3 regions of the Sphingomonas sp. AP28 genome follow, and region 1 is predicted to be linked to each of the others. Evidence: riboswitches for the same ligand, from Rfam matches in the RefSeq annotation. Region 1 holds a riboswitch; each other region holds the start of a gene.
The links. Region 1 has a riboswitch for cobalamin ahead of AC1MH0_RS07335 (TonB-dependent receptor plug domain-containing protein). Riboswitches for the same ligand answer to the same signal wherever they lie in the genome.
Positions count from the first base shown of each region.

Region 1 (9,743 bases):
TGCGCGTGGGTCCATCGTCGCGACGTCCTGTGCGTCGAGCCTGACGTCGCCGGTGCTGCGGTCGACGAGCGCGGCGGCGGCCTTGACGAACGTGCTCTTGCCGGCGCCGTTGGGGCCGAGGATCGCGGTGACTCGACCGGGGCGGAGGTGCGCGGACACGTCGCTCAGGACGGTGCGCTTGCCGAGCTTTACGCCCAGCGACTCGATGATCAGATCCATGCGCGACCTCGTTCCCTGACCAGCAACCCAAGGAAGAACGGCGCGCCGATCATCGCCATCGCGACGCCGAGCCGGATTTCGCCCGCGCCGGGTGCGAGGCGGACCAGGCTGTCGGCGGCGAGCACGAGTGCAGCGCCGCCGAGCGCGGAGGGCAGCAGCAAGGCGCTCGGGCGGTGGCCGAAGATCGGTCGGAGCAGATGCGGCACGACGAGCCCGATGAAGCCGATCACGCCCGTCACCGCGACGCCCGCACCGACGACGAGGCCGGTGCCGAGCACCACCAGCAACCGGACGCGGCCCATCCGTGTCCCGAGCGACCGCGCCGCCGCCTCGCCCAGCGCCAGCGCGTCGAGCGAGCGGCCGGTGAGCAGGAGCAATACCGCGCCGACCACCATCGGCGGCAACGCTAGCTTGATGTCGTCCCAGCCGCGATCGGTCAGCGCACCCATGATCCAGTCGATCACCTCGGCGACCGCATAGGGGTTCGGCGCGATCGAGATCAGGAACGCGGTCAGTGCGCCGGCGAGGCTCGACAACACCGTGCCCGCGAGGATGAAGGTGATCGCGCTCGGCGACCGCCACGTCAGCGCGGCGAGCAGGGCGACCGCGCCGCCTGCGCCCAACATCGCCGCGACGAAGATTGCGGGGCCGGAGCCGAGCCCGAACACGATCGCCGCAACCGCTGCGAGGGCTGCGACCGACGACACGCCGACGACGGCGGGATCGGCGAGCGGGTTGCGGAGATAGCCTTGCAGGACTGCGCCCGACAGTCCGAGCGTGGCGCCGAGCGCGAGCCCGAGGACTGCACGCGGGAGGCGGAGCTCGAGGATGATCCACCAGCGCGGGTCGCTGGAGAACCAGGCGGAGGCCGGCACCCAGACTTTCCCGCAACCTAGCGACAGGGCGAACAGGACGATCACCAGCAGGACCAGCGCGACGAGCTTGAGCCTGCGGGTCACGACACGCTCGCCCGGATCGCGGCGAGGCGTTCGAGCGCGGGCGGGATCGTCGGGCCGCCGCAATTGATCAGGGCGCGCGGGAAGACGGCTTGCGGTGTGCGCGGCAGCAGGCGGTGGCGCAGCGCGGTACCGCGGCTTTCGCGCTCGGAAGCGATCACGACGGCAGGTGGCTGCGTCACGATCGTCTCGGCGGACAGCGTGCCGGTGTGCGTCAGGCCATAGGTCGCAGCGGCGTTGCGGAAGCCGACGCGCGTCATCATGTCGTTCAGCAACGTGCTCCCCCCGGTCGCGAGATCGCCGCTGATATAGAGCAACGCGCTCGACGGCATGTCATCCTTTGGCCCATCCTTGCGGCTCCAGCGCGCCACCGCGCGGTCGATCTCGGCATTGATCCGCGCGCCGCCCATCGGTGCGCCGGCGGCGTCGGCGATCTGCGTGACCTGCGCCTGGCTCTCCGCGATCGAGTCGGGGATGCCGACCAGCAGCGTCTTCAGACCGGCGCGCGCGTACGCCGCCTGAGTCGCGGGCGGCGTGTAGGTGCTGGCGATGACCAGATCTGGGTGGAGCGCGATCACCTCCTCCGCGGTCCCGGCGATCCCCCGAAACCGGCGCGCGACGGCGATCGGGATCGAGGTCGCGGAGGGATCCTTCGAATAATGGCTGATCGCGGCGATCCGTGCGGGCGGCAGGATGCGGACCAGTACCGAATCCACGCACGGATTGGTCGAGACGATCCCCCCACCTACTCCCGCGCCGGGGGGTTTTGCGCAGCCCCCCAGCAGGAGCGCGAGGAGGATCGCCCCGCGCCTCACTTCAGGCGCAACCGCACGCCGCCATAGGCCGCGCGGCCGTAATTGCCGTAGCCTGCGATCGTCTCGTACCGCGAGTCGGTCAGGTTATCGACGCGGCCATAGACCGCGAACCGCTCGCCGATCGGCAGTTCCGCCCGCACGCCAGCCAGCGCATAGCCGTCGAGGCGCGTGGTGTTGGCGGCGTCGTCGAAGCTGTCGCCGACCATCGTCACGGTGCCGCCGACCGACAGCCCGAATGCGAACCGGTAATCGGCATCGACGCTTGCGGTCTGCTTGGGGCGGCGTGCGAGAACATTGCCGAAATTGTCCCCGATCGAGCGGTTCTCGATGTCGATATAGCTGTAGTTGGCGGTCAGCGTCAGCGCGTCGACCGGACGCAGCGCGAGCGTAAACTCGACGCCGTCCGCTTCGGCGCGCGCGACGTTGTCGTAGACGCCGAACGGGCGATTGGCGCAGATCGAACCGGGTGTCGTCAATTCGGCCGGGCTGCAATCGCGGAAGTCGATCTGGTTGCGCGTGCGACGATTGAAATAGGTCACCCCGACGCGGGCGCGGTTGTCGAGGAAGGCTTGCTCGACACCGACGTCGAAATTGCGTGCGGTCTCCGGATCGAGGTCGCGATTCCCGTAGTCGGAGAAGAGCTGGTACAAGGTCGGCGCCTTGAAGCCTTCCCCGTAGCTCGCGCGGACGGTGGTGCCGGTGCGTAGTGCGAGCGCTGCGTTCGCCCCGAACGTCGTGTGGCTGCCGAAATCGTCGTGATCGTCGTTGCGGACGCCGCCGGTGATCGTGAGGATATCGAGCGGCTTGACGATCAGCTGGCCGTACACGCTAGTGATGCCGGTGTCCGCGAACGTGAAGCCGTCGTTGAAGCGGCTGTTCTCGCGCTCCACGCCTGCGACGATTCGGACCTGGTCGAGCGGGCGGAAGTCGCCTTGGTATTCATAACGCTCGCTGCGGCCGCGACCGATGAACGACGGATCGCTGCCGAAGCTCGGGTCGTAATTGTCGCGGTTGATGTCAGCGATCGTGAACGCGACGCGGTTGTTGAACCGACCATCGGCGAAGTTGGCATGCAACCCGGCATAGCCGTACGCCTCGCGAGTCTTCGAATATTCGGCAGTGTCGGCGAGTACATAGTCAGGGGCCGGGAAGCCATCGATCGCGACGCGACTGTCGGCGAAATAGCCGCGCAGGTCGAGGCCGATGCCCGGCGCGAACTCGACGCCGACCCGCCCGGTCGCGCCATATTGGCGGTAGCCGTCGCGCTCGGTGCCGCTGGCCGCCGACGAAATGCCGTCGGTGCGCAGATAGCCGCCGGTCAGCGATCCGGATACCGGACCCGACTTGCCCGACACGCCCGCGCTCGCGAACACGCTGTCGGCATAGCCATATTCGGCGTTGGCGCGCGCCTGCACGCCTTCGGTCGGCGCGGCGGTGATGATGTTGACGACGCCGCCGATCGCCTGGCTACCCCAAGGCACCGAGTTCGGGCCGCGCAATATTTCGATCCGCTCGACCGAGCTCGACAGGAGGTTGCCGAAGTTGAAGCCGCCGCCGGTCGACGACGGATCGTTGACGCGCACGCCGTCGATCACGACGAGCGTCTGGTCCGCCTCGGCGCCACGGATGCGGACGCTGGTCAGCGCGCCGACCGTGCCGTTGCGCGTGACGGTGACGCCCGGCGTGGTCGCGAGCAGGTCGGACACGACGACCGTCTGCCGGCGCTCGATCTCGGCGCGGTCGATCACGGTCACGGCCTGGCCGATCTCGCTCAGCGGTTGTGCGGCGCGGGTTGCGGTGACGACGACTTCGGGAGCGTCGGGGTCGGGAATGTCCTGCGCATAGGCGGGCGATGCGATCGCCGCGGCGCTCAGGAGAAGGAAGAATTTCGTCATCGGCTGCGTCCTAAACGGAACCGCCAGCGACCATTCGCCGGGCGGCCAGACGTCTCTCGCTCGAGGAAACCCGGCATGACCGGAGCACTCGTCCGCGCCGGACACCCGCCCGCGCAGTGGATCGACCGTGAGAGGCAGGTCTCCTGGCTTCCGGGTCGCCGCGCCCACTCCGCCTTCCCAGGTCGAAACCCAGTGGCATCATCGGGGTGGCCGCTATCCGGTCACAGTTGCGGGTACAGCGCCGGTCTTGCGGACATATCCGCGCACCGACTTCCCTTTGATCCCGTCGCCGGGAACCCTTCACGGTGGTGGCATTAGTCGCGCCCCAATCACGGGTCAACGCGGAGCCTGCTGATGGGCCAGCAGGCTCACGGTCCATCGCACCACCCCGGCGAAGGCCGGGGCCCAATTGGGAGACGTCGATAACGGAGCGCGGTGGCTCGTTATTGCCACCTTTCCAATTGGGCCCCGGCCTTCGCCGGGGTGGTGACTCGTACCAAACGGCACGCTCCTCAACCTTGTTCTCCCGCGAAGGCGGGAGCCCAGACTGGGTCCCCGCCTTCGCGGGGAAACATGCTGTCTTTCTTGCCCTGGCTGCGGGCGGATTGACTCTTACCGAAGCCCATAGCGCAACCCGACCCAGATCGTCCGCGGCGTAGCGCGCTCGACGACGTTCGCGCCGCTGATTCCTGCCTCAACGCGCTCGTTGAACAAATTTTCCCCGCGCACCTCGGCCATCAGCGAGCGCATGATCGGGAGCGCGGCATACGCATCCAGCGTGGTCGCCGGATCGAGCACCCGCGTGTTCTGGTCGTCGTCATACTGCCGCCCGATATGCCGCACGGTCAGCGACACCGCCGCCGCATCGCGCCGCCAGTCGACCGTCCCCGACACCTGGTCACGCGGCGTCTGCGCCGGTCGCAAGCCGTCCAGCGCGGCGGTGATCCCCGAACCCTCGACCTTCGAGTTCGTGTGCGACCAAGATGCCTGCACGCCAAACGGCCCCGGTCGATACGACGCATCCAGCTCGAACCCATGCGCGCGGATCGCGTCGAGGTTCTGACGGACGCGGTAGGTGGCGACACCCGGCAACACCTGCGGCGGATTGGTCGTCGTGACGTTGGCGATGGCGTCCTTGAGCCGGTTGTAGAAATACGTCGCGGCAATGCTCACGCCCGGCGCAGGCGTCAGCGTTACCCCGCCCTCGACCCCCGTCAGCCGCTCCGGCGACAGCAGCGCATTCGCCGCGGTCGCATCGTTGCCGACGCGGAATGGTCGATACAGTTCATTGAGCGTCGGCAATCGCCACCCGCGATACCCGGCCGCGCGCAACGTGATCGCCTCGACCGGCTGATACGCCACGCCCGCCCGGCCGGTCGTCTCGCTGCCATCGCGATCCGCATAGCGCAGGTTGGTCAGCGCTGCGCCGCCCGCCAGCGGCCGCTCTGACAGATAGCCGCCATCGATCGACCACCAGTCGACCCGTCCGCCAAGACTGAAAGTGAAGTCGCCCGCGACGAGGCTCCCATCGGCGAACACGCCGGTCGTCGTCGTACTCCCGCCAGCCTCGCGCCGCCGCGTCGGCGCCGCGTTGACGAACGTATACAGCTCCTGAGTCTTCCCGCTGACATCGCGAACATCCGCGCCCAGACGCAGCGTGATGCTCTCGCCCAGCGGCGGAGCGATCTCGATCCGTCCGCCGAGCCCGGTAGCCGGCGTATTATACTGGTTCAGCGATTGGATCGCGGTCGACCGCGCGGCATTGATACTGTTGAAGCTGCTCGCGAACGCCCGCGTCTGCAGATACGCCAGCGCCGAATACCCCCAGCGCCCGCGCCCGACCAGCCGGACGCTCGCATCCGCGCCTTCGCTCTTGTTGTCGGTAAAGTCGCTCCCCCGGTCGCGTCGATCGGTGAACGCGCTCGCATTCATCTGCAATTCGGTCTTCGCGCCGATCCCGACGACGGTCCGCAGCGCCCCCGACGCCTGCTCGTACGGCGCGGCGCGATCGACGATCCCCCGGCTCTCCTCGACGGTCGGCGTGAAGCCATCCCCCCGCGCGTAAGCGCCGGACAGGGTGGCAAACCCCGACCCGCGTACCAGTGCGGCCGACCCCTGCGCATCGACCGAATCCCGGCTGCCATACGCGACACTGCCCTGGAAAGGCCCCGCCCGGTCCGGCGTCGCACTCTCGAGCTCGACCGTCCCCGCCAGCGCCCCTGGCCCCTGATACCCGCTACCGCCGCCGCGCGTCACGCGGATGCGCCCGAGCCGTCCCGTCGCATAGGCCGGAAACGCGACCCAGCCGCCGAACGGATCCGCCTGCGGCACGCCGTCGAAGATCAGCAGCGCGCGACTGGAGGCATTCCCGCCGATCCCGCGGAGCGAAATCCCCTGGCTGGTCGGGTTGGCGCTGCGCGAGTCCGACCGGCGAAACTGCTGAAGCCCCGCGACGTCGGCCAGCACGCTCTCCAGGCGATTGCTCGCATTCGCCTGAATCCGGTCGCGATCGATCGTGACGATGTCGTACACACGATCGCCGGGCGCATCGGCAAGCCCGCGCCCGGTGACGACGATATCAGCCGGCTGGTCGGCAGGCGCGACGGTCGTCTGCGCGACCGCGCTCCCGGACGAAATTAGCACTAAGGCGAGCGTAGAGAGTGAGATACGGATCATCGCCGCCGCATGGCAGCTTTTCCGCCCGCCCGGAATACACGTCCGACGTCAGGCCGCGCCTAGCTTTGCCGCGTTGCGCGCAATCGCCGCCGCACCCGCCAGAACCGCTGCATCCTCGACGAACCCCGTCGGCGTCTGGCCGTATCGCGACATTGCCGCCATCCGCGCGCGCCAGCCGGGATAGGACGCTGCGACCGCGGTCAGTCCACCCACCGCGGCGCCGATCCACCGCTGCCGCCGCGGGACGAGCGAAGCCCCCGCGATCGCCGACGTGACGAACCGCGCGGCCAGCCCGATCGCGACGATCCGGTCGGGCGCGCTCTTCTGCTTGTCACCCGCCATCTCGCCGATCGCGAGTGCCAGCGCACCCGCCGCGACGACGGGATGCGACAGCAGCTTCGGCGCACCATTGTCGGCGGGCAGTTCGTCGCGAGCGGCGGCGATGGCGACCGCGGCGAGCGGCGTCATCGCGCGCTGGCCACCGACGAGGCCCATCAGGAAGGATGCGAGCATGGTGATCTCCGGAAAAGCAGGTTCGACCGCATCAACGCGCGCAAGCTCAACCGGGGTCCGCCGTTTGAACCGACGGGCGATCCCTTTGATTCAGCACGGAAACCCGGACGCATGTCGGTCGTTCATCGCGGTATCTCCCAACGCTTCAGGACACCGATCGATGAGATTCGATGACAAGATCATAGTGATCACCGGCGCCGCCTCCGGCATCGGCGAAGGCGCCGCGCGTCGTTTCGCCGCGGAAGGTGCGACGCTCGTACTAGGCGACAAGGACACGGACGGCCTCGCGAAGGTCGCCGCCAGCCTCGATGGCACGACCGTCGAAACGTTCGAAACCGACGTTTCCGACATGGCCGCCTGCGAGGCGCTGGTGGCGCGCGCGGTCGACAAGTTCGGCCGCATCGACGTGCTCGTCAACGACGCCGGCGTGGACCATCTCGGCAAGCTCGACGAAGGCGACCTCTCCGAATTCACCAAGGTCATCGAAACCGACCTCTACGGCGTCGTCCACATGAGCCGTGCCGCGATCGCCACGTTGCGCGCGAACAAGGGCTGCATCGTCAACGTCTCGTCCGTATCGGGCCTCGGCGGCGACTGGAACCACAGCTTCTACTGCGCCGCCAAGGGTGCGGTGACCAACTTTACCCGCGCGCTCGCGATGGACGAGGCGAAGCACGGCGTCCGCGTCAATGCGGTCAACCCGTCGCTGACCTACACCGCGCTGACCGCGGGCATGAAGGACCAGCCCGACCTGATCGCGAAGTTCGAGGAGCGCATCCCGATGGCACGCGGCGCACAGCCCGAAGACATCGCCGGCGCCATCGCGTTTTTGGCTAGCGCCGACGCGCACTATATAACCGGGGTCAACCTGCCGGTCGACGGCGGCCTGTCCGCCTCGAACGGCCAACCGGCGCTCTCCTGAGCGCGAGAGGATCACCATGACCGACTACAAGAAAACCGACGAGGCGATCGCCAAGCTCACTCCCGAGCAGTTCCACGTCACGCAGCAGAGCGGCACCGAGCGGCCCGGCACCGGCGAGTATCTCAACACGCGCGAACCCGGTCTGTACGTCGATATCGTCTCGGGCGAGCCGCTTTTCGCGTCCGCCGACAAGTTCGATTCGCATTGCGGCTGGCCGAGCTTCACCAAGCCAATCACGCCCGAGCACGTCGCTGAGCTCCACGATCGCAGCCACGGCATGGTCCGCACAGAGATCCGTTCGGCGGGTGCCGACAGCCATCTCGGCCACGTGTTCGAGGATGGCCCGCAGGACAAGGGCGGCCTGCGCTACTGCATCAACTCGGCGTCGCTGCGGTTCGTCCCGCGCGCCGAGATGGAGGCCAACGGGTATGCCGCCTACCTGCCGCAGGTCGACGCGGCAGGCTGACGGTGACGCGTGACGGTGTGCCGCACGGGCGCACACCGTCACGGTTTTCTAATACTCGATTTCAGCGCCGGGTCGCGAGCTTCGCGCCCAACGCCGTGATCAGCCCGAACACCGCATGGTTCACGCTGTGCATGCCGATCGTCTTCGCATCGGCCTGCCACTCCGGCGGCTTCACGCCGAGCAACGGCCCCGTGATCCAGTGCATCGCCGCATAGAACGCCGCGCCGAACACCAGGCCCGATCCAACGACCGACGCCTCCTCGTCGACGGTCGCGGCATATACCGCACCCGCCGCCGCGGACAGCAACAGGTGACCGCCCTGCGTGACCGCCTGCTCGCGCGACGACGGCAAGGCATCAGCGGCCGGCATGTCGATGCCCAGCTTCTCCGCGGTCTTGCGTTCGAGCGTGACGATCTCGGATGGTTCGCCGCTCTTGCGCTCGCCCGCCATCAGCAGCGCAGTAATGCCCAGCCCGGCCACCAGGCCACCTGCGACCGCACCGGCCATACGTCGTGAATCCATCATTTCGCTCCTGAAGTTCTGCCGTCCACAACGCGCGGATCTCAAATCGGCCCACCACGTCGCGCCGCCCGATCACCTTTGCGAATCATTGGCTTAGCAGCCGGAACAGCAGCCTCCCGAGACTGTTTCGATACCAGGACCCTTTCGCGTCGGCCCGCTCCACCATGAGCTTCCACCACGAGCCCGACGCCCCGATCCGACGAGGACCATCATGCCGATCCAGACCACCGACGATCTCGCAATCACCTATGCCGATACCGGGCCGCGCGACGGTCAGCCGGTCCTGCTGATCCACGGCTGGCCCGACGACGCATCGACCTGGGACGACGTCGTCCCCACGCTCAACGCGGCCGGGTTGCGGACCATCGTGCCGACCTTGCGCGGCTTCGGCGAAACGCGGTTCGTGCGCGATGCACCGCGCACCGGCAACAGCGCAATCCTGGCGATGGACATGATCGCGCTGATGGACGGGCTCGGGATCGAGAGATTCATGGTCGCCGGGCACGATTGGGGCTCGAACACCGCGGAGGCGCTCGCGGTCGGCTGGCCGGACCGCGTCGAGCGGATGGCGATGCTCGCGACCCCGCCCCGGCTCGGTGGCATGCCGACGCCGCCATTCGAGCAGGCGCAGCGTCAATGGTATCACTGGTTCATGGCGACCGCGCGCGGTGCGCAGGCCGTGCGCGACGACCACAAGGGCTTCGCGCACATCCACTGGGTCAACTGGTCGCCCCCCGGCTGGTTCGACGAGGCGACCT
Region 1 covers NZ_CM155283.1:1,616,963-1,626,705, forward strand. Annotated here, with positions in the region: gene AC1MH0_RS07320 (ABC transporter ATP-binding protein) at 1-219, opposite strand, end outside; gene AC1MH0_RS07325 (FecCD family ABC transporter permease) at 210-1,178, opposite strand; gene AC1MH0_RS07330 (ABC transporter substrate-binding protein) at 1,175-1,891, opposite strand; gene AC1MH0_RS07335 (TonB-dependent receptor plug domain-containing protein) at 1,987-3,885, opposite strand; cobalamin riboswitch at 4,002-4,201, opposite strand; gene AC1MH0_RS07340 (TonB-dependent receptor) at 4,498-6,561, opposite strand; gene AC1MH0_RS07345 (DUF4126 domain-containing protein) at 6,610-7,074, opposite strand; gene budC (meso-2,3-butanediol dehydrogenase) at 7,235-7,996, shown strand; gene msrB (peptide-methionine (R)-S-oxide reductase MsrB) at 8,013-8,462, shown strand; gene AC1MH0_RS07360 (hypothetical protein) at 8,524-8,985, opposite strand; gene AC1MH0_RS07365 (L-dopachrome tautomerase-related protein) at 9,197-9,743, shown strand, end outside.

Region 2 (9,743 bases), 690 kb from region 1:
CCTCGATCGAGTAGATGTCGTGGTGCGGCGGCGGCGAGATCAGCGTCACGCCGGGTGTCGCATGGCGCAGCTTGGCGATGAACTCGGTGACCTTGAAGCCGGGTAGCTGGCCACCCTCACCGGGCTTGGCGCCCTGGGCGACCTTGACCTCGATCTCCTCGCACGCGTTCAGATATTCCGCGGTGACGCCGAACCGGCCGCTCGCGACCTGCTTGATCGACGAGTTCGCGTTGTCGCCGTTCGCGTACGGCACGAAGCGCGACTTGTCTTCTCCGCCTTCGCCCGAGACGGCCTTCGCGCCGATCCGGTTCATTGCGATCGCCAGCGTCTCGTGCGCCTCAGGGCTAAGCGCGCCGAGCGACATGCCGGGGGTGACGAAGCGCTTGCGGATTTCGGTGATCGCCTCGACCTGGTCGACCGGCACGCCCTCCGCAGGGAAGTTGAACTGGAGCAGATCGCGCAGATACACCGGCGGCAGATCGGACACGCCGCGCGAGAATTGCAGGTAGCTCGTATAGCTGTCGGTCGCGACCGCGGTCTGGAGCAGGTGCATCAGCTGCGCGGAATAGGCGTGCGTCTCGCCGGTGTGGCGCTGGCGATAGAAGCCGCCGATCGGCAGCGTCGCCACGGCCGGATCGAACGCGGCTTCGTGGCGATCGGTCGCGTTGACGTGGAGCGAGGCATAGCCCTCGCCGCTGATCTTGGCGGGCATGCCGGGGAACAGGTCGTTGACCAGGCTCCGCGAGAGGCCGACCGCCTCGAAATTATAGCCGCCGCGGTACGACGAGATGACCGCGATGCCCATCTTCGACATGATCTTGAGCAACCCCTCCTCTACCGCGACGCGGTGACGGCGGAGGCATTCGGCCAGATCCAGATCGCCGAACAGCCCGCGCGACTGGCGATCGACGATCGCGGCCTCGGCGAGATAGGCGTTCACGGTGGTCGCACCGACGCCGATCAGCACCGCGTAATAATGCGTGTCGAGGCACTCGGCCGAGCGGACGTTGATCGACGCGTAGGAGCGCAGGCCGCGGCGAACGAGGTGCGTGTGCACCGCGGCAACGGCGAGCACGCCGGCGATGCCGACGCGGTCCTCGCTGATCGCCTCGTCGGTGAGGAAGATCTCGCTCTTGCCCTGGCGAACGGCTTGCTCCGCCTCGTTGCGGATCCGCTGGATCGCCGCGCGGAGCTTTTCCGGGCCACCGCCGACGTCGAACGTGCAGTCGATCTCTGCGACCGCGTTACCGAAATGCGCCTTCAACCGCGACCAATGCTCGCCCGTCAGCACCGGCGAATCGAGCACCAGCACGCGCTCGCGCTGATCACGCACGTCGAGGATGTTGGCGAGATTGCCGAACCGCGTCTTGAGCGACATCACATGGCGCTCGCGCAGCGGGTCGATCGGCGGGTTGGTGACCTGCGAGAAGTTCTGGCGGAAGAACTGGCTGATCAGCCGCGGCTTGTCCGAGATGACCGCGAGCGGCGTGTCGTCGCCCATCGATCCGATCGCTTCCTTCGCGGATTCGACCATCGGCGACAGGATCAGTTCCATGTCCTCCATCGTCTGGCCCGCCGCGACCTGGCGACGGGCGAGTTCGGCACGGTCGTAGCGGACGATCGCGTCCTCAACCGACGGCAGGTCAGCGAGCGTGTGGAATTCGCCGATCATCGCGGCGTAGTCCGCTTCGCCCGAGATGCGATCCTTCACTTCGCGATCCTGGAGCAGGCGACCTTCGTCGAGGTCGACCGCGATCATCTCGCCCGGTCCCAAGCGGCCCTTGGCGACGATCGTCGATTCGGGAACGACGACCATGCCGCTTTCCGACCCGACGATCAGCAGGCCGTCCGACGTCAGCGTGTAGCGGAGCGGACGCAGCGCGTTGCGGTCCATGCCCGCGACCGCCCAGCGGCCATCGGTCATCGCCAGCGCGGCGGGGCCATCCCATGGCTCCATCACGCTCGCGAGATACTGGTACATCGCGGTATGCTCGGGCGGCATGTCCGGGCTGGCGGCTTCGGGCACGAGCATCAGCTTGGCGGTCGGCGCGTCGCGGCCCGAGCGGCAGATCGCCTCGAACACGGCGTCGAGCGCCGCAGTGTCGGACGCGCCGGCGGGGATCACCGGCTTGATGTCCTCCGAATTGTCGCCGAATGCGAGGCTCGCCATGCGGATTTCGTGTGACAACATCCAGTTCTTGTTGCCGCGAATCGTGTTGATCTCGCCGTTGTGCGCGAGGCAGCGGAACGGTTGCGCCAGCCACCATTGCGGGAAAGTGTTGGTCGAATAGCGCTGATGGAAGATCGCGACGCGGCTCTCGAAGCGCTGGTCGCACAGGTCCGGGTAGAAGACAGACAGCGATTCGGCGAGGAACAGCCCCTTGTAGATGATCGAGCGGCACGACAGCGAGCAGATGTAGAAACCCTGGATCTGCGCCGCGATCACGCGCTTCTCGATCCGGCGGCGGACGAGATACAGCGTCTTCTCGAACTCGGCGGCGTCCTGCTCCTCGGGCAGTGGGCCGGCGATCATGATCTGCTCGATCTCGGGGCGCGTGGCTTGCGCCTTCTGGCCGATCACCGACACGTCGACCGGCACCTGCCGCCAGCCATAGATGGTGTAACCCGCCTCGATGATCGCGCTCTCGACGATCGTCCGGCAATCCTCCTGCGCGCCGAGATCGGTGCGCGGGAGGAAGATCATGCCGACCGCGAGCCGGTTCGGGCGGACCTTGTGGCCCGAGGCGGCGACCGCGTCGTCGAAGAAGCGCAGCGGCAGATCGATGTGCAAGCCTGCGCCGTCGCCGGTCTTGCCGTCCGCATCGACAGCACCACGGTGCCATACGGCCTTCAGCGCATCGACCGCGGACTGCACGACGCGGCGCGACGCACGGCCATCGGTGGCGGCGACGAGACCTACACCGCAGGCGTCGCCCTCGAACTCGGGGCGATACATGCCATGCTCGGCAAGACGGGCGCGTTGATCGATCATCGGAAAACCCTGTTCGTTGCTCATGCCGCCACCTTCGCGTTGGCCGCCTTGGTCTTCAGCCATTTGTGCATCGTCGCCGCGACATCACGACCGTCGCGGATCGCCCAGACGACGAGGCTCGCACCGCGGACGATGTCGCCCGCTGCGAACACGCCGTCGAGCGAGGTCATCAGCGTCTTGCCATCGACCAGTACGGTGCCCCACCGGCTTACGCCCAACTCCGGCGTCGCGAACAAGGTGGGCAGGTCCTCGGCGTCGAAGCCCAGCGCCTTGATGACGAGATCGGCGTCGACCGAATAATCGCCGGCGGGATCGGGTTCCGGGGCACGCCGGCCGCTTGCGTCGGGGGCGCCGAGACGCATCTTCCGAACCTTCACGCTCGACACCACATCGCCGCCGTCGAAGCTCTGCGGCCCCGAAAGCCAGACGAACTCGACGCCCTCCTCTTCGGCATTGGCGACTTCGCGCTGCGAGCCGGGCATGTTGGCGCGGTCGCGGCGGTAGAGGCACTTCACCGACTTGGCGCCCTGGCGGATCGCGGTGCGGACGCAGTCCATCGCGGTGTCGCCGCCGCCGATCACGACGACGTCCTTGCCCTCTGCGTTGAGGCTGCCGTCGTCGAACGCGGGGACGGCGTCGCCGAAGCCCTTGCGGTTCGAGGCGACGAGAAAGTCGAGCGCGGCGACCACGCCGTTCGATCCGCCACCGGGCAGGTCCATCGCACGTGCCTTGTAGACGCCGGTCGCGATCAGGATCGAGTCGTGGCGCTGGCGCAGATCGTCGAGGCTGGCGTCCTCGCCGACCGCGAAGCCTTCGTGGAAGACGATCCCGGCAGCCTTGAGGCGCTCAACCCGTCGCATCACGATAGGCTTTTCGAGCTTGAAGCCAGGGATGCCATAGGTGAGCAACCCGCCCGCGCGATCGTAGCGGTCGTAGACGTGGACGTCATAGCCGTGCCCGCGCAGATATTCCGCGGCCGTAAGTCCTGCGGGTCCCGCACCGATCACGCCGACCGACTGCCCACGAGACTTGCCGGGGACCAGCGGTTCGACCCAGCCATTCTCCCAGGCGGTATCCGTGATGAACTTCTCGACCGAGCCGATCGTGACCGCGCCGTGCCCGGTGAATTCGATGACGCAATTGCCTTCGCACAGCCGGTCCTGCGGGCAGATGCGGCCGCAGATTTCGGGCATCGTCGAGGTCGCGTTGCTCAGCTCGTACGCCTCGCGCAGCCGACCTTCCGCGGTCAGCCTGAGCCAGTCGGGGATATGGTTGTGCAGCGGGCAGTGGACCGAACAATAGGGCACGCCGCACTGCGAACAGCGCCCGGCCTGCTCCTCGGCGGGTTGAACCGCGTATCGCTGCGCGATCTCGCGGAAATCCTCCTGCCGCTCATCCGCGGTGCGCTTTGCTGGATAGGATTGCTCCCGCCCGACAAACTTTAGCATCGAATCGTTCGCCATACATGCCTCCGACAGCCGCGTTATTGCGCCATCAGAAGCTTGTCACCGTGAAATCGACCAGTATGTCAGCATTAATGCCGTATTAAACCATCAAATCAACCAAATTATCTAAGAACAATTATCAACAAGGCTTATTCATTCCGAAACGGACCTACTTGCTGAGCAACCAGACCAGCGCGGCCGAGCCGGCAGCTACCCGGTACCAGGCGAACGGCACGAACCCATGCTTGGTAACGATTCCCACGAACCACTTCACCACCAGCAGCGCGACGACGAACGACACCGCAGCGCCGATCGCGATCGCGCCAAGCCCGACACCGCCGCCGCTCGCGATCGCGTCGCGGTTCTTCAGCAGTTCGAGCGCGCTGGCCCCCAGCATCGTCGGGATCGCGAGAAAGAAGCTGAACTCGGCCGCCGTGCGCCGCTCGACGCCCAGCGCCAACGCACCGAGAATCGTCGCACCGGAGCGGCTGACGCCAGGGACCATCGCAAGGCACTGGAGAAAGCCGATGCCGATCACTGTTTTCAGCGGGATGTCCGCAACGCCGCTGATGTCGCTGCGCGGCGCGAACCGCTCGACCGCGAGGATCGCGAAGCCGCCGACGATCAGCGCGATCGCGACGACCTCGGCGTTCCCGAGCAGCGCCTCGATATGCTTGTGCAGCGCGAGGCCGATCACCGCCGCCGGGATGAACGCGACTACCAAGTTGCGCAGGAACAGCCACGACTTCGGCTCGCGCTTCAACAGCCCCATGCCGACCGCCCAGAACGTCCGCCAGTACAGCACGACGATCGCGAGGATCGCGCCGAGCTGGATGACGACGTTGAACACCTCCCAGCGCCCCGCGTCATAGCCGAGCAGCCGCGTCGCGAGGATCAGATGCCCGGTCGAGGAGACGGGCAGGAATTCGGTGATCCCCTCGACGATGCCGAGGAGGATGACGGTGAGAAGTTCGGTCAAGCGGGAGCTCCGGCGCGGTAGGTCAGGGCAGTGTCAGCGGTAGGTAGCACGCGCAGGATCAGGCGACATGGACTTCCGCATGCGTCTCGGCGCGACGACCGAACCGCCCGGCCTTGCGAAAACGCACCAGCCAGCCCGGTGCGACCGTCGACAACGGCGTTGCTTCGATCCCGAACGCGGCGAGGCCATCGGTGCCGGTGACGACATTGTCGGTCTGCAGCATCGTCCACTGGTCCTTTGTGATCGGCGCGCCCGGTAGGAAGCCGCCCTTGGCGATCAGCGCTCCGGCAAAGTCCGGCAACTCGACGATTGAAGGATTACGGCCGATCGTCTTGGCGATCCAGCGGATGAGATTGCCCATCGTGATGATGTCAGGCCCGCCGAGTTCGAAGGTCTTGCCGCCGAACGTCTCGGGATCGGACGCCGCTGCGACCACTGCGTCGGCAACGTTGCCGACAAACACCGGCTGGAACTTGGCGCCGGCGCGCAGCACCGGAACCACCGGCGCCTTTGCGATCATCCCGGCAAAGCGGTTCACGAACTGGTCTTCCTGGCCGAACACAATCGATGGTCGCAGGATCGTCGCGTTCGGGAACGCCTCGAGCACCGCTGCCTCGCCCTGTCCCTTGGACTTGCCGTAGGCCGAAGCGGACGCGGGATCAGCGCCGATCGCCGATACGTGCACGAGCGCACCGACGCCGGCCTTCGCCGCCGCCTGCGCCACTGTCTGCGCGCCGAGTGCCTGGACGCGCTGGAAATCGCCCGCGAGCACGCCGACCAGGTTCACCACCACGTCCGAGCCGTGCACGGCGTGTGCGATCGTCTCGGGCTTGGTAACGTCGGCACCGACGAACTGCGTCTGGCCGAGCCCCCCGAGCGGCTTCAGGAAGAACGCCTGCCGCGGATCGCGCTGCGCGATACGGACGCGCGCGCCCGTCGCCAGCAGCGCCTGTGCGACATAGCGGCCGACGAAACCGCCACCCCCGATCAGCGTCACCAGTTTGTCGTTCATCGCGCGTCCGTCCACTTTGTTTTGCCTGCCAATCACGAATAACCCCTTGCCCCAGCAAGAGGCGTGTTGACAAGCATCGCGACCCTCCCCTAGAGGCGCCCTCCTACCCCGTGCCCGGATGGCGGAATTGGTAGACGCACCAGCTTCAGGTGCTGGCGATCGCAAGGTCGTGGAGGTTCGAGTCCTCTTCCGGGCACCATTTTCCTGTTCGCGGTGATCCGCGGACAGTTGAGAAATCAACGGAAATCTGCGATAAGGCGGCGCGATCTGGTCGCTGCTGTTCGCCCCTGTCCGCGCATAGTCGGACAGTTTTGGGGGGCAAGGTGGGGGCCACGGCGAATGAGCTTCTGGAGTGGCCCCCAATGCCTCTGAGTGACGTTGCAATCCGCGCTGCCAAGCCTGCTGCAAAGCCCCTCAAGCTCTCGGACGAACGAGGGCTCTTCCTCGATCCAGCCGTCCGGCGGCAAGCTGTGGCGACTAAAGTACCGGATCGGCGGAAAGGAAAAGAAGCTGTCTTTAGGCCGCTATCCGGATGTGTCGTTAAAGGAGGCGCGTGAACGCGCCGGTGAGGCGCGTAAGCCGATCGCCGTCGGCGTCGATCCATCCGAGAAGAAGCGGTCCGATCGTATCGAGGCGACCTTGAAGGCGGCGAACACGTTCGCGATCGTCGCTGAGGAATATATTACAAAATCGGAGCGGGAACCCCCTGGCTGGCGAGAGCGCTGTTTCAGAATTCGCCGTGCCCGCCTGCACGGCGCAGACTAACCCTCCACAGGTATTAATTTACGGCAGAGGCAAGCGTCATATAAAGGAATCTTTATATGACCGCTCACGAACCTTGCGGATTGGTACCGTCACAGGTACGCCAAAGGCCCGGCTGATATTGTTGGTCGGGCAATGATCGCGCTGGTGTCCCGAGAGGGACTTAATAGGGAACACGGTGTGGGAGATACTCTCCCGAAGCCGAGGCTGTCCCTGCAACTGTAAGCGGCGAGTGAGACGTACATCGCGTCCTCTTTCGGAGGGTGCAGCCACTGGACCAACGCCGTAACGGCCGAGATCCGGGAAGGCCGTATGTCGAGCGACGACCCGTGAGCCAGGAGACCTGCCAGCGTCTGGTCGCTCTTGCTTTGGTCCAGGGGATGGTCGGGGCACGGTTCTTCCGTCTGAGCGACGAACGAGCGGCGGGGGTCGCATCGGTTCGTGTCGCGAGCGCTTGCGTCCGCCTGCCGACGCGTGCCGACCGTTCAAAGCGGACGCCCCCGTCCGAAGTCGCTTGGCGCACGGGGGACGGACATGAAGAATCTAAGATTACGAACAAAATGGCTCGAATGCGTGGCTATCGCCTCGGCATGTAGCACCACACCCGCATGGGCTCAGGTGCACGCCACCGAGGCTGTGCCTACACAGGTACCGAACGACATAGTCGTGTTCGGCCGAGGCGAAGCAAAGATCGGTGTTGCGCATGCAGCGAGTGAGGGCACCGTCGCCGGTGCCGACCTTCTGGTTCGCCCGCTGCTACGCGTTGCCGAACTGCTAGAAGCGATACCTGGCATGGTCGCTGCGCAGCATTCGGGAAGCGGCAAGGCCAACCAGTATTTCCTGCGTGGCTTCAATCTCGATCATGGATCGGACTTCACGACCTATATCGACGGGGTGCAAATGAACCTGCGCACCCACGGTCATGGCCAGGGCTATCTCGATCTCAACGGACTGATCCCGGAGATCGTCGCGCGCGAGGATTTTCGCAAAGGGCCATACCGTGCCGATGGCGGCGACTTCGCGCTCGCGGGGGCTGCCTACATGACCACGATCGACAGCTTTGCCCGGCCGTGGCTTTCGGTCGAGGGCGGCTCTTATGGCTATGGTCGGATCGCCGCGGGCGGGACGATTGATGGGATTGGTGCGGGGAAGCTGACGCTCGTTGCGCAGACCAAGGTCTATGACGGACCTTGGGAGGAGCCCGAGCATCTAAAACATGCATCTGGCTTCGCGAAATATACCGCTCCAGCTGGTGCAGGCCAGATCGAAGCGTCGCTCAACGCCTACCGCGCGACCTGGCGTCCGACCGAACAGATTCCCGAGCGCATCATCGGTACCGCGCTCTGCAAGGACGTGTTCTGCTCACCCGATCCGACTGCACGCGGCGAAACGACACGGCTCGTTGGCAACGTCGCGGTGCGCCAGCCTGACTGGCACGCCAATGTTTATGGTCAGTTCTACAACTGGTCGATGTACTCGAACCCGACCTACACCGATCCGGACGGGACCAGCGCGCAGATCCGCCAGTTCGACAAACGCTGGATCGTCGGCGCGACGGGCGAAAGGCGCTGGACGCTAGCACCGACCCTCGCCGTCTCGCTCGGTACCGAAGAGCGCTACGACCATATCGGCAGCGTCGGTGTGTACCGCACCAGCGCGCGATCGTTCCTGTCGTCGCTCGGCCGCTACCATGTCGAGGAAGCGTCGGCAGCAGTGTACGGCGAGGCGACGTGGACGCCGGCTGCGGGTCTCCGCCTGATCGGTGGGGTTCGCGGGGACTATTATCATTACGTCGTTCGCGCGCGCGATCAGGCGGCGGTCTTGGCCGGCGAAGGCAGCGGCGACGACACGATCCTATCGCCCAAGGCGTCGATCGCGTACTCGCCGACCGACCGGCTGGAGTTCTACGGCAACTGGGGACGTGGGTTCCACTCTAACGACGTCCGCGGCGCGGTAAACGTCGAAACGCCGGTGCCTGTGCTGGTCCGCGGCACCGGCCGTGAAGTCGGCGCCCGGTGGCAGTTACCCGGCATTACGCTGACCGCGACCTATTGGTGGCTCGACGTCGACAGCGAACTGCGCTTCGTCGGAGATTCCAACGCGGTCGAGCCGACCGGCGCGAGCGAGCGTCGTGGCTATGAACTGGTGGCGTTCTGGCGGCCCAGGCCGTGGCTTGCGATCGACGGCAACTATACGGCAAGCCGATCGCGCTACGACAATGGCGACCGCATTCCCAACGCCTTCGAGAACGCCGCATCCGCCGGGATCGCGCTGGTGCTCAATCCGTGGGAGGCAAGCGTTCGCGTCCGTCACCTCGGGCCTTATCCGCTGATCGAAGACAACAGCGTCCGGGATCCAGGAAGCACCGTCATCAACGTCCGGGCGGCTCGCAAGATCGGACGGTTCGAGGTTTACGGCGAGGTGCTCAACATCCTCGACGGCCGCGACAAGGACATCGCCTATTTCTACGAGTCCTATATTCCCTCGTTCGATACCGCGGGACCGGCCGACGGTCGGTTGAGCCGCGTAGTTGAGCCACGCACCTTGCGCCTG
Region 2 covers NZ_CM155283.1:2,304,951-2,314,693, forward strand. Annotated here, with positions in the region: gene gltB (glutamate synthase large subunit) at 1-2,992, opposite strand, end outside; gene AC1MH0_RS10500 (NAD(P)-dependent oxidoreductase) at 3,013-4,455, opposite strand; gene AC1MH0_RS10505 (undecaprenyl-diphosphate phosphatase) at 4,607-5,416, opposite strand; gene AC1MH0_RS10510 (complex I NDUFA9 subunit family protein) at 5,475-6,428, opposite strand; tRNA gene AC1MH0_RS10515 (tRNA-Leu) at 6,541-6,627, shown strand; gene AC1MH0_RS10520 (Arm DNA-binding domain-containing protein) at 6,801-7,193, shown strand; cobalamin riboswitch at 7,319-7,555, shown strand; gene AC1MH0_RS10525 (TonB-dependent receptor) at 7,725-9,743, shown strand, end outside.
Region 2: another riboswitch for cobalamin. It lies ahead of AC1MH0_RS10525 (TonB-dependent receptor); the one in region 1 lies ahead of AC1MH0_RS07335 (TonB-dependent receptor plug domain-containing protein).

Region 3 (9,743 bases), 910 kb from region 1:
TCGTCGGCCGCGATGTCGCGACGCTCGACGAAGCCGGGGTCGCCCGCGCCGCCATCGAAAGCCTCGCTGAGAGCGTCTGCGACGGAGTCGTCGCGCCGCTGTTCTGGCTCCTCGTCGCCGGAATGCCCGGCCTGTGGGCCTACAAGGCGATCAACACCGCCGACAGCCTGATCGGACACCGCGAGGAGCGGTGGCGCGTGTTCGGTTGGGCGGCGGCGCGGACCGACGACGTCGCAAACCTCATCCCCGCACGACTCAGCGGCGTCCTGCTCTGCGTCGCGGGCGGTGGCGGTTGGCGCACGATGATCCGCGATGCCGGCAATCACGCGTCGCCCAACGCGGGGTGGCCCGAGGCGGCGATGGCCGGCGCACTCGGCCTCCGCCTTGCCGGACCGATCGCCTATGACGGCATCGTCGTCGCCAAGTCCTATATCGGCGACGGCCGCAACGAGTTGACGGCCACCGACCTTCGCGCGGCGCTCGGCATCTATCGCCGGGCCTGCGTCCTACTCCTCGTCATGGCCGGAGCAATCGCATGGCAGCTTTGATGCTCCAGGGCACCGGCTCGGACGTCGGCAAGTCCGTCCTCGTCGCGGGATTGTGTCGCGCGTTCGCCAATCGCGGCTTGTCGGTCCGCCCGTTCAAGCCGCAGAACATGTCGAACAATGCGGCTGTCACGGCCGACGGCGGCGAGATCGGCCGCGCGCAGGCGACGCAGGCGATCGCGTGTCGCGTCGAGCCGACCGTCGACATGAACCCGGTACTGCTCAAGCCGCAGGGCGACCGTACCTCGCAGCTGATCGTCCGCGGGCGGGTCCGCGGCACGCTCGCCGCGGCGCTCTGGCGGGAGGGTCGCGAAGGCTTGCTCGTCGACGTGCTCGACAGTTTCGCGCGATTGTCGGCAAGCTGCGATCTCGTCGTCGTCGAGGGTGCGGGCAGCCCGGCGGAGATCAACCTGCGCGCCGCCGACATCGCCAACATGGGCTTCGCGCGCGCCGCCAAAGTCCCCGTGATCCTAATCGGCGACATAGACCGCGGCGGCGTCATCGCCTCGATCGTCGGCACGCGCGCGGTGATCGACCCCGCCGATGCGGCGATGATCCACGGTTTCCTCGTCAACAAGTTCCGCGGTGATCCGGCGCTGTTCGACGACGGGTATCGAGCGATCGAGGCGCGCAGCGGATGGCGCGGCTACGGCGTCGTGCCGTGGCTGCCAGATGCCGCGCGCCTACCCAGTGAGGACGCGGTAATACTCGAGCGCCCTTCCGCAACCAGCCGACGCCGCGTGACGATCGCCTGCCCGATCACACCGCGGATCGCCAATTTCGACGACCTCGATCCGCTTCGGCTCGAACCCGGCGTCGCGCTCGTGATGGTCCCTCCGGGCACGCCGATCCCCGAGGCGGACATGATCGTCCTTGCAGGATCGAAGGCCACGATCCCCGACCTCGCTTTCCTCCGTGCGCAGGGCTGGGACATCGATATCCTCGCGCATCACCGTCGCGGCCGGCCGGTCCTCGGGCTGTGCGGCGGGTACCAGATGCTCGGTCGCAGCATCGCCGACCCGCACGGCATCGAAGGCGCGGCGACGACGATCGCCGGGCTAGGGCTGCTCGATATCGACACGGTTCTCACGCCGACCAAGACGCTCGAACGGATCGAGGGGACCGCGAACGGTGCACGTTTCAAAGGGTATGAGATGCACATGGGAGCGACGACCGGGCTCGACCTGAGCCGCCCCGTCGGCCACCGTGTCGACGGCAGCGCGGAGGGTGCGACGAGCGCCGACGGGCTGGTCCACGGCAGCTACGTCCACGGCCTGTTCGCGCTTGCCGGGCAACGCGCCGCGTGGCTGGCGCGGTTGGGCGTCGATGCAGTCGGACCCGACCACGCGGCATCGATCGATGCCGCGCTCGATGCGATCGCCGCGACGCTCGAACGCCACCTCGATCTCGATGCGATGCTCGACCTAGCCCAGCACGCCGGCCGGAACGCCGGCCGAAACGCCGACGGCAACGGCGGCGGCTGACGCGAGTAGCAGTCCCGTCTCGACCAGTTCGATCCCTGCCCCATGCGCGTCGCCGGTCACGCCGCCCAGCTTGCGGCGTAGCCACGCTGCTGCCCCAAGGATGAGAATCGGCGTTGCGACCAGGCCCGGCGCAGCCACCGCGGTCAGCGCAAGGACCACTCCCCAACCGACCAGATCACGCGTGCGAACCGCGCCGGCAACCGCCGCGCCCAATCCGCCGGCCCGCAACGGCGGCAACAGGACAGCCCAGGCAGGCGGCCCCATCCGGGCCGCAAACGGCACCAGGGCGACCAGCCACCAGCCTGTCGGCCCGACCGCGTGCAGCAACACGAGCTTGGCGATCATCTGGCCCGCGATCGCGACGACGCCGAAGCTCCCGATATGCGGATCGGCCATGACCGCGAGCAGGCGAGTCCGGTCACCATGTGCTGCACCCAGCCCGTCGGCGAGATCCGCCAGTCCATCGAGGTGCAACGCTCCCGTGACGGCAATCCAGGTCAGCAAGGCGGCGCACGCCCCGGTCCAGGGGTCGATCAACGCCCCTGCCCAACCGGCCGCGGCGACCAGCGCACCGATGGCCAGCCCCACGATCGGATAGAACCGGATCGCGGCCGCGAAATCGTCCGCTCCGACCTCGACCCGCGGCATCGGCAGGCGCGTCAGGAAGGCGAACGCGACGATCAGGCGCTTCACGTCGCCAGCCCGACGATCTGCGCCGTCCGGTCCGGCCCTGGCCAGATGCGCAGCGATACGAGCGCGGCATAGGGCAGGTCGAACGCCCATGTCTGGCGCCGGTCGAACCCGCACAGGTCCGAGAGCGCCGCCCGGATCGCGCCGCCATGCGTCACGACCAGCGTCGGCACCGGCGGAAGTGCCGCGAGGGCATCGCCGACCCGGTCCAGCAACGACGACCATCGCTCACCATCCGGCGGCGGGGCGGCGTCCGGATCGTCGTGGAACCGCGTAAAGGCAGCGGGATCGATATCGGCGGGCCGCAACCCGTCCCACGCCCCGAAGTCGAGTTCACTCCATCGTCGATCGACCGTGCCGACGATGCCTCGCGCACGGCCGATGGCCATCGCACAGTCGCGCGTACGCGTCAGGTCGGACGAGATGATCGCGGCAACCTCCAGTCCCCCGGCTCGAGCGACGCACGCCGCAACGCCAGCCTCCGTCACCGGATCGTCCGTTCGCCCCAGCAACAGGCCTTCGCGGACGGGAGCGCCATGCCGCATCAGGTACAGCATGTGCGAGCCGGTCACGCGACCGAGACCCCCGCCTCGGCAAAGGTCGCCATTTCGTCGTGCGCCGCCAGCGCCGCGCGAACGAGCAACGTCGCGGTGGCCGCACCGCTTCCCTCGCCGAGCCGCATGCCTAGCGACAGCAGGGGATCAAGGTCCAATGCCCGCAACAGGCGCGCATGACCGGGCTCGGCCGACACGTGGCCGGCAAGACAATGCGCGAGGATATTTGGGCACGCAGCGGCGATCGGCGCGACCGCGGCACAGCATATGAAGCCATCGAGCATGACGGGTATGCCAGCGAGACGCGCCGCGAGGACCGCGCCTGCGATCGCCGCAAGTTCACGACCGCCAAGCCTGCGTAGCGTCTCGAACGGGGTGGTCAGTGCGTCCCAGTGCAGCGCCAGCCCGGCCTCCACGGTCGCGATCTTGCGGGCCATGCCGTCGTCGTCGACTCCGGTACCGGGCCCGACCCAGTCGCGTGCCGAGCCATCGAAGCTGGCGAGGCACAGCGCGGCGGCCGAGGTCGAGTTGCCGATCCCCATCTCGCCGAGCACGATCAGATCGGGCGCGTCCGCAACGACGGCGGCGCCCGCGTTGATCGCCGCGAGGCATTCCTCTTCCGACATCGCAGGCGCGACGGTGAAATCGGTCGTCGGCCGGTCGAGATCGAGCGGGACGACTCTGAGATCGAGCCCCGCCGCGCGCGACAGCGCATTGATCGCCGCACCGCCATGTTGGAAATTGGCCACCATCTGCGCGGTGACGGAGGCCGGAAACGCACTGACACCGCGATCGACGATGCCGTGATTACCCGCGAAGACCACCACCCGGCCGCGATCGAGCCGCGGGCGTTCATGGCCCTGCCAGCCGGCCATGAAGACGGCAATCTCTTCCAACCGCCCGAGCGAACCCGGCGGCTTGGTCAGTTGCCCCTGCCGCGTCACCGCCGCCGATCGAGCGGCTTCGTCGGGCTCCGGCAACGCGCTCAAGGACGATAGAAATGCCCCGGTCGTCGGAAAAAAGGTCATTCCACCACGAACCCGGCGGGCGGCGTGCGGGTGATGAAATGCCCCTTCACCCCCTGCGGCCATTGCTTGAACGGCACCTGCCCGAACGCACTCTCGCCATAGAGCCGCGCGTAATCGAGGATCGCGCGCGCGGCGTCTTCGGTGGGCTCGAACCGGCCGAGCACATAGCCGACCTTGGCAGGTGCGCGCAGATGGATGGTGCAGAAATCCTGGCACGCGAACAGGCACGGCATTTCCTGCACGGCTACGTCGGCATAGGCGGGATCGCTCGCCTGCACCGCCTTCAGCGCACTGACCAGCCGCGCGCCGCCACGCTGGCCCTGCTCGTCATCGCGCGAGTCCGCGGAATGGCGACACGTATTGCACGCGACCACCGCGACGCCGTCCTCGACCGGCTTCAGCATGTCCGTACCCGGACGATCTTAGAATGACGTGAAATTGGCATAGGAACCCCTTGGGACAGTCGGTCCCGCACCGCGCAAAGGGCGAGAGGCGCACGCCTCCTGCCTTCGCGCGACGCGAAGCGATGTCGTCGCTCGGGGTGTTACCCGTCCGTTCGGCGCACCCTGGCCAAACGAAAGACGACCGCGACGGGCAGGTCTCCTGGCTCGCGGGTCAACGCCGGCCGCGCCGCCTTCTCGGGACCATCCCAATGGCATGAGGCACGATGGCTCGCCGCGTACAGTTGCAGGGGCAGCCGGGTGTTTCCCGTTCCCATTTTCATTTCCATAAGCGTTGCCGCCTCGGGAAAACCTGTCGCAGGTCGAGCGTTACGCGGGCGGATGAAGAGGCGCAAGACAACACCCGATGATTGAAGGCACCCGTCCCAATCACTCCGTCACCTCGGACTAGTTCCGGGGTCCACCCGTCCGCATACCTACCACCGCCGAGCTTGCGGAACCGTGGATGCCGGAACGCGCCCGGCATGACGTTGGGCTCAGAACTCCACGCCCGCCTGAGCCTTCACTCCGGACCGAAACGGATGCTTCACTTGCGTCATCTCCGTCACCAGGTCCGCCACCTCGATCAGCGCATCCGGCGCGTTCCGCCCGGTCACCACGACATGGGTCATCTCAGGCTTGGCCGCCAGCACCGCCAGCACCTCGTCGACCGGCAGATAGTCATACCGCAGCACGATATTCAGCTCGTCCGCGACCACCATCGCATAGGACGGGTCGGCAACCATCCGTTTCACCTCGTCCCACGCCTCGCGCGCCACAGCGATATCGCGCGCGCGATCCTGCGTGTCCCAGGTGAACCCCTCTCCCATCGGCTTGAACTCGCACAGATCCGGAAACGCGTCGAAGATCGCCTTCTCGCCGGTCGCCATCGCGCCTTTCACGAACTGCACGACGCCAACCTTGCGCCCATGCCCGATCATTCGCACCGCCATGCCGAACGCGGCGGTCGACTTGCCCTTGCCCTTGCCGGTGTGAACGATGATCAGCCCCTTCTCGATCGTCTTGCTCGCGACGATCCGGTCCTGGACCTCTTTCCGCTTGGCGCTCTTGGCATTCTGCTCGTCGTCGGTCCGCATGATCATCTCCTCTCCTGCCCCCGATGGCGGATCGCGCCGCGCGGCGCTAGAGCGTGCGGCATGCTCCGCATCACCGACCTCAAGCTGCCGCTCAACCACGCCGACGAAGCGCTCCCTGCCGCGATCCGCGACCGCCTGCGCGTCACTCCGCGCGACCTGATCCGCTACACCGTGGCGCGGCGCGCACACGACGCCCGCGACAAGATGGACATCCAGCTCGTCTATTCGGTCGACGTCACGCTCAAGAACGAGGACACCGTCCTCACGCGCTTCAGGAAGGATCGCCACGTCCAGCGCACGCCCGACACCGGCTATCGCTTCGTCACCAAGTCAGGCCCGAACTACACCGGCCCCCGCCCGGTAGTCGTCGGCGCAGGCCCCTGCGGGCTTTTCGCGGGCCTGATTCTCGCGCAGATGGGGTTCCGCCCGATCATCCTCGACCGCGGCAAGGTCGTTCGCGAGCGTACCAAGGACACCTGGGGCCTCTGGCGCAGGAGCGTCCTCAACCCCGAATCCAACGTCCAGTTCGGCGAGGGCGGTGCCGGGACCTTCTCCGACGGCAAGCTCTGGAGCCAGATCAAGGACCCGCGCCATCTAGGCCGGAAGGTCCTGACCGAGTTCGTCAAGGCCGGCGCGCCCCCGGAAATCCTCACCGAAGCGCACCCGCATATCGGCACCTTCCGCCTCGTCACGATGGTCGAGAGCATGCGCGAGACGATCGAGGCACTCGGTGGCGAATACCGTTTCTCGACCCGCGTCGACGGTCTCGACATCGTCAAGGAAGCCGGTACCCGCCAACTCCGCGGCCTGCATCTCAGCACCGGCGACTATCTCGAGGCCAACCACGTCGTGTTCGCCGTCGGCCACAGCGCGCGCGACACGTTCGAGATGCTCCATGCCAGGGGCGTCCATGTCGAGGCCAAGCCTTTCTCGATCGGCGTCCGCATCGAGCATCCACAGTCGTGGATCGACGAAGCACGCTTCGGGCCATGCGCCGGCCACCCGGATCTCGGCGCGGCGGCCTACAGCCTGTCGCACCACTGCAAAAACGGCCGCACGGTCTACAGCTTCTGCATGTGCCCGGGCGGTACCGTCGTCGCCGCGACCTCCGAAGAGGGCCGCGTCGCCACCAACGGCATGAGCCAATATTCGCGCAACGAACGCAACGCGAACTCGGGGATCGTCATCGGCATCGACCCGGAGCGCGACTATCCCGGCCACCCGCTCGCCGGGATCGAACTCCAGCGCCACTGGGAATCGCGCGCCTATGTCGCCGGCGGTTCGAACTACAAGGCGCCCGCGCAACGCATCGGCGACCTGCTCGCAGGCCGCGCGTCGACTGCGCTCGGGTCGGTGATCCCATCGTACAAGCCGGGCGTCCACATGACCGACCTGTCGGAGTGTTTGCCGGAGTTTGCGATCACTGCGTTGCGGGAGGCTCTGCCTGCGTTCGGGCGTGAGATTCCTGGCTATGACCATCCCGACGCGGTGCTCACCGGCGTCGAGACACGGACGTCATCGCCAGTCAGGATCACGCGAGGCGACGATTTCGTCAGCCTCAACACCGCCGGCCTGTTCCCGGCGGGCGAAGGCGCTGGCTATGCGGGGGGCATTCTTTCCGCCGCGGTCGACGGTATCAAGGTGGCGGAGGCTGTTGCGCTCAGCCTGACGGCCTGACTCGGACGCTACTGTTCCCCGCGAAGGCGGGGGTCCAGGAGCCACAAACGTTGGCAGTCGTGACCCTGGGCTCCCGTCTTCGCGGGGTAACATAGACGGTTGTGGCATTTAGGTTTGAAGCATGACCATCAGCATCAAACTGGAGCACCCCACCCCGGCGGAGGGCGGGGCTCAGTTGGGAAACAGTGGTAACTGCGCCCGGCGTTCAGGTGCTCAGGCCTTCGCAACTGGACCCCGGCCTTCGCCGGGGAGGTGGGGAATGCGGAAGGCCGTCGCGTTCGACAGGCCTAGCATATTCGATGGCAATGCGTGCGATCGTGGCAATTCACCCTAAGATCCGACAAACTTCAGATCGCCCTCAACTCACTTCCGCCGTTGCGGCCCCGTCTCGATCAACCAAGCTCGTGGCAACCCCGTCGGCTTGGCCACCCCGTCCAACCGCCGCGCACTGACCAGCGCCACGCGCTTCAGGATCATCTGGTCCTTGAACGCATCCATGCCGCCCCCCGTAGGCTTGGCGAGGATGCGCTTCACCACGTCCATCCCCGCGACGACATGCCCGAACGCCGCATAGCCCGGATACCCCGCGCGCGCGTCCATCACCGGCGCCGGCCCGATCGTGATGAAGAAATTCCCGCCCGCCGACGCCGGGGTCATCCCGCGTGCCATCGAGATCGTCGCGTCGAGATGCTTGATCCCGGTCATCGCCGTGGTCTCGAGCGGAAACGGTGGCAGGATCCGGCGCGCATCGGTGCGGATGCCGGCCTGGATGAAGCCGAGCTTCGGGGCCGACTTCTGGCGGCTCGCGCGGTAGAAATCGGTGCCGTCGAACCGGCCGTCATCGACATAGGCGAGGAAATTCGCGGTCGTCTTCGGTGCGTGGCGCGCGTCGAGTGTTAACAGGATCGGCCCCTCTGACGTGACTAAGCGCACGCGAACAAGGCCCGGCTTCGGTCCCGGTTCGGCGCGCTGTACCGACCGCCTTGCCGGCTGCGCCGTTCCTGCCGTGGCCAAGGCCGCAAGGGCTACGAAGCCGATCATCAAACGCCGCATTTCGATCACTCACGCCTTTACCGATCGGGGCCGGCTACCTGTCCGTTTGCGGCGAGGCAAGCGTGGAGGGGTATCTAGTGACGTGGAGTAAACCGGTGATCACCGTTGGTACCAACGTACGTTTTGCACCGCTCAGCATGCACCAGCGAGCGCTTCGGCTTAGTTCCATTCGTCCGAGTAGGCACCTCCCCGGCGGAGGCCGGGGCCCAGTTGGGGAACGTCGGTAATGTAGGTTTGCGCTTTGTCACTCAGGCCATACCAACTGGGCCCCGGCCTTCGCCGGGGTGGTGTACCTGTAGCCAGTTCGTCCGAAACTTCTTGCGCTGGGTAGCTCTCAAACATACCGCGGGATCGGCCCCACTTGCGGCGTCTGGTCCGGCAAATCGACCATCGTCTCGTCCACGAAGCACCAGCCCCAGCCCTCCGGCGGGTCATACCCTTCGATGATCGGATGCCGTGTCGCGTGAAAGTGTGCGGTCGCGTGGCGGTGTGGGGAGTCGTCGCAACAGCCGACATGGCCGCATTCCCGGCACAACCGCAGATGCACCCACTCGCTGCCGATCCTGAGGCACTCCTCGCACCCCTTCGCGCTCGGCGTCACGTCGCGGATCGTCTCCATATGCGTACACCCGTAGATCATCCTGCGCGCCTTTCCACCATGTCGGCCAATATCATGTGAATCTGCGCGACCACCGCCGCGCCCTCGCCGACCGCCGCCGCGACGCGCTTGGTCGAGCCCGCGCGGACGTCGCCGATCGCGAACACCCCGGTCCGGCTCGTCTGCAACGGCAGCGCGGCGCCGCCGGTGACGATGAACCCCTTCTCGTCCGTATCGATGCAGCCCTTCAGCCAGCCCGCATTGGGGTCGGCGCCGATGAACAGGAACAGGTGCCGCATCGCGCACCGCGTCTCCGCACCGTCGCTGCGTTGCCGGAAGACCGCGCCGGTCAGCCCGGACGCGCGCTCGCCCTCCAGCCCGACGATCTCGGTGCCGACGCGAATCGTCACGTTGGGCAGCGCGGCGATGCGGTCGATCAGATATTTCGACATCGTCGCGGCCAACGGACGGCGCACGATCAGGTGCAGGTGCTTCACGCGCGGCGCTAGGAAAACCACCGCCTGCCCCGCCGAGTTGCCGCCGCCGACCAGCGCGACCTCCTCGCCCTCGCACAATC
Region 3 covers NZ_CM155283.1:709,819-719,561, forward strand. Annotated here, with positions in the region: gene cbiB (adenosylcobinamide-phosphate synthase CbiB) at 1-548, shown strand, start outside; gene AC1MH0_RS03135 (cobyric acid synthase) at 536-2,029, shown strand; gene cobS (adenosylcobinamide-GDP ribazoletransferase) at 1,970-2,722, opposite strand; gene AC1MH0_RS03145 (histidine phosphatase family protein) at 2,719-3,276, opposite strand; gene cobT (nicotinate-nucleotide--dimethylbenzimidazole phosphoribosyltransferase) at 3,288-4,301, opposite strand; gene AC1MH0_RS03155 (DUF1636 domain-containing protein) at 4,298-4,705, opposite strand; cobalamin riboswitch at 4,878-5,073, opposite strand; gene cobO (cob(I)yrinic acid a,c-diamide adenosyltransferase) at 5,239-5,844, opposite strand; gene AC1MH0_RS03165 (NAD(P)/FAD-dependent oxidoreductase) at 5,899-7,515, shown strand; gene AC1MH0_RS03170 (peptidylprolyl isomerase) at 7,879-8,556, opposite strand; gene AC1MH0_RS03175 (UBP-type zinc finger domain-containing protein) at 8,903-9,208, opposite strand; gene AC1MH0_RS03180 (FAD-dependent oxidoreductase) at 9,205-9,743, opposite strand, start outside.
Region 3: another riboswitch for cobalamin. It lies ahead of AC1MH0_RS03155 (DUF1636 domain-containing protein); the one in region 1 lies ahead of AC1MH0_RS07335 (TonB-dependent receptor plug domain-containing protein).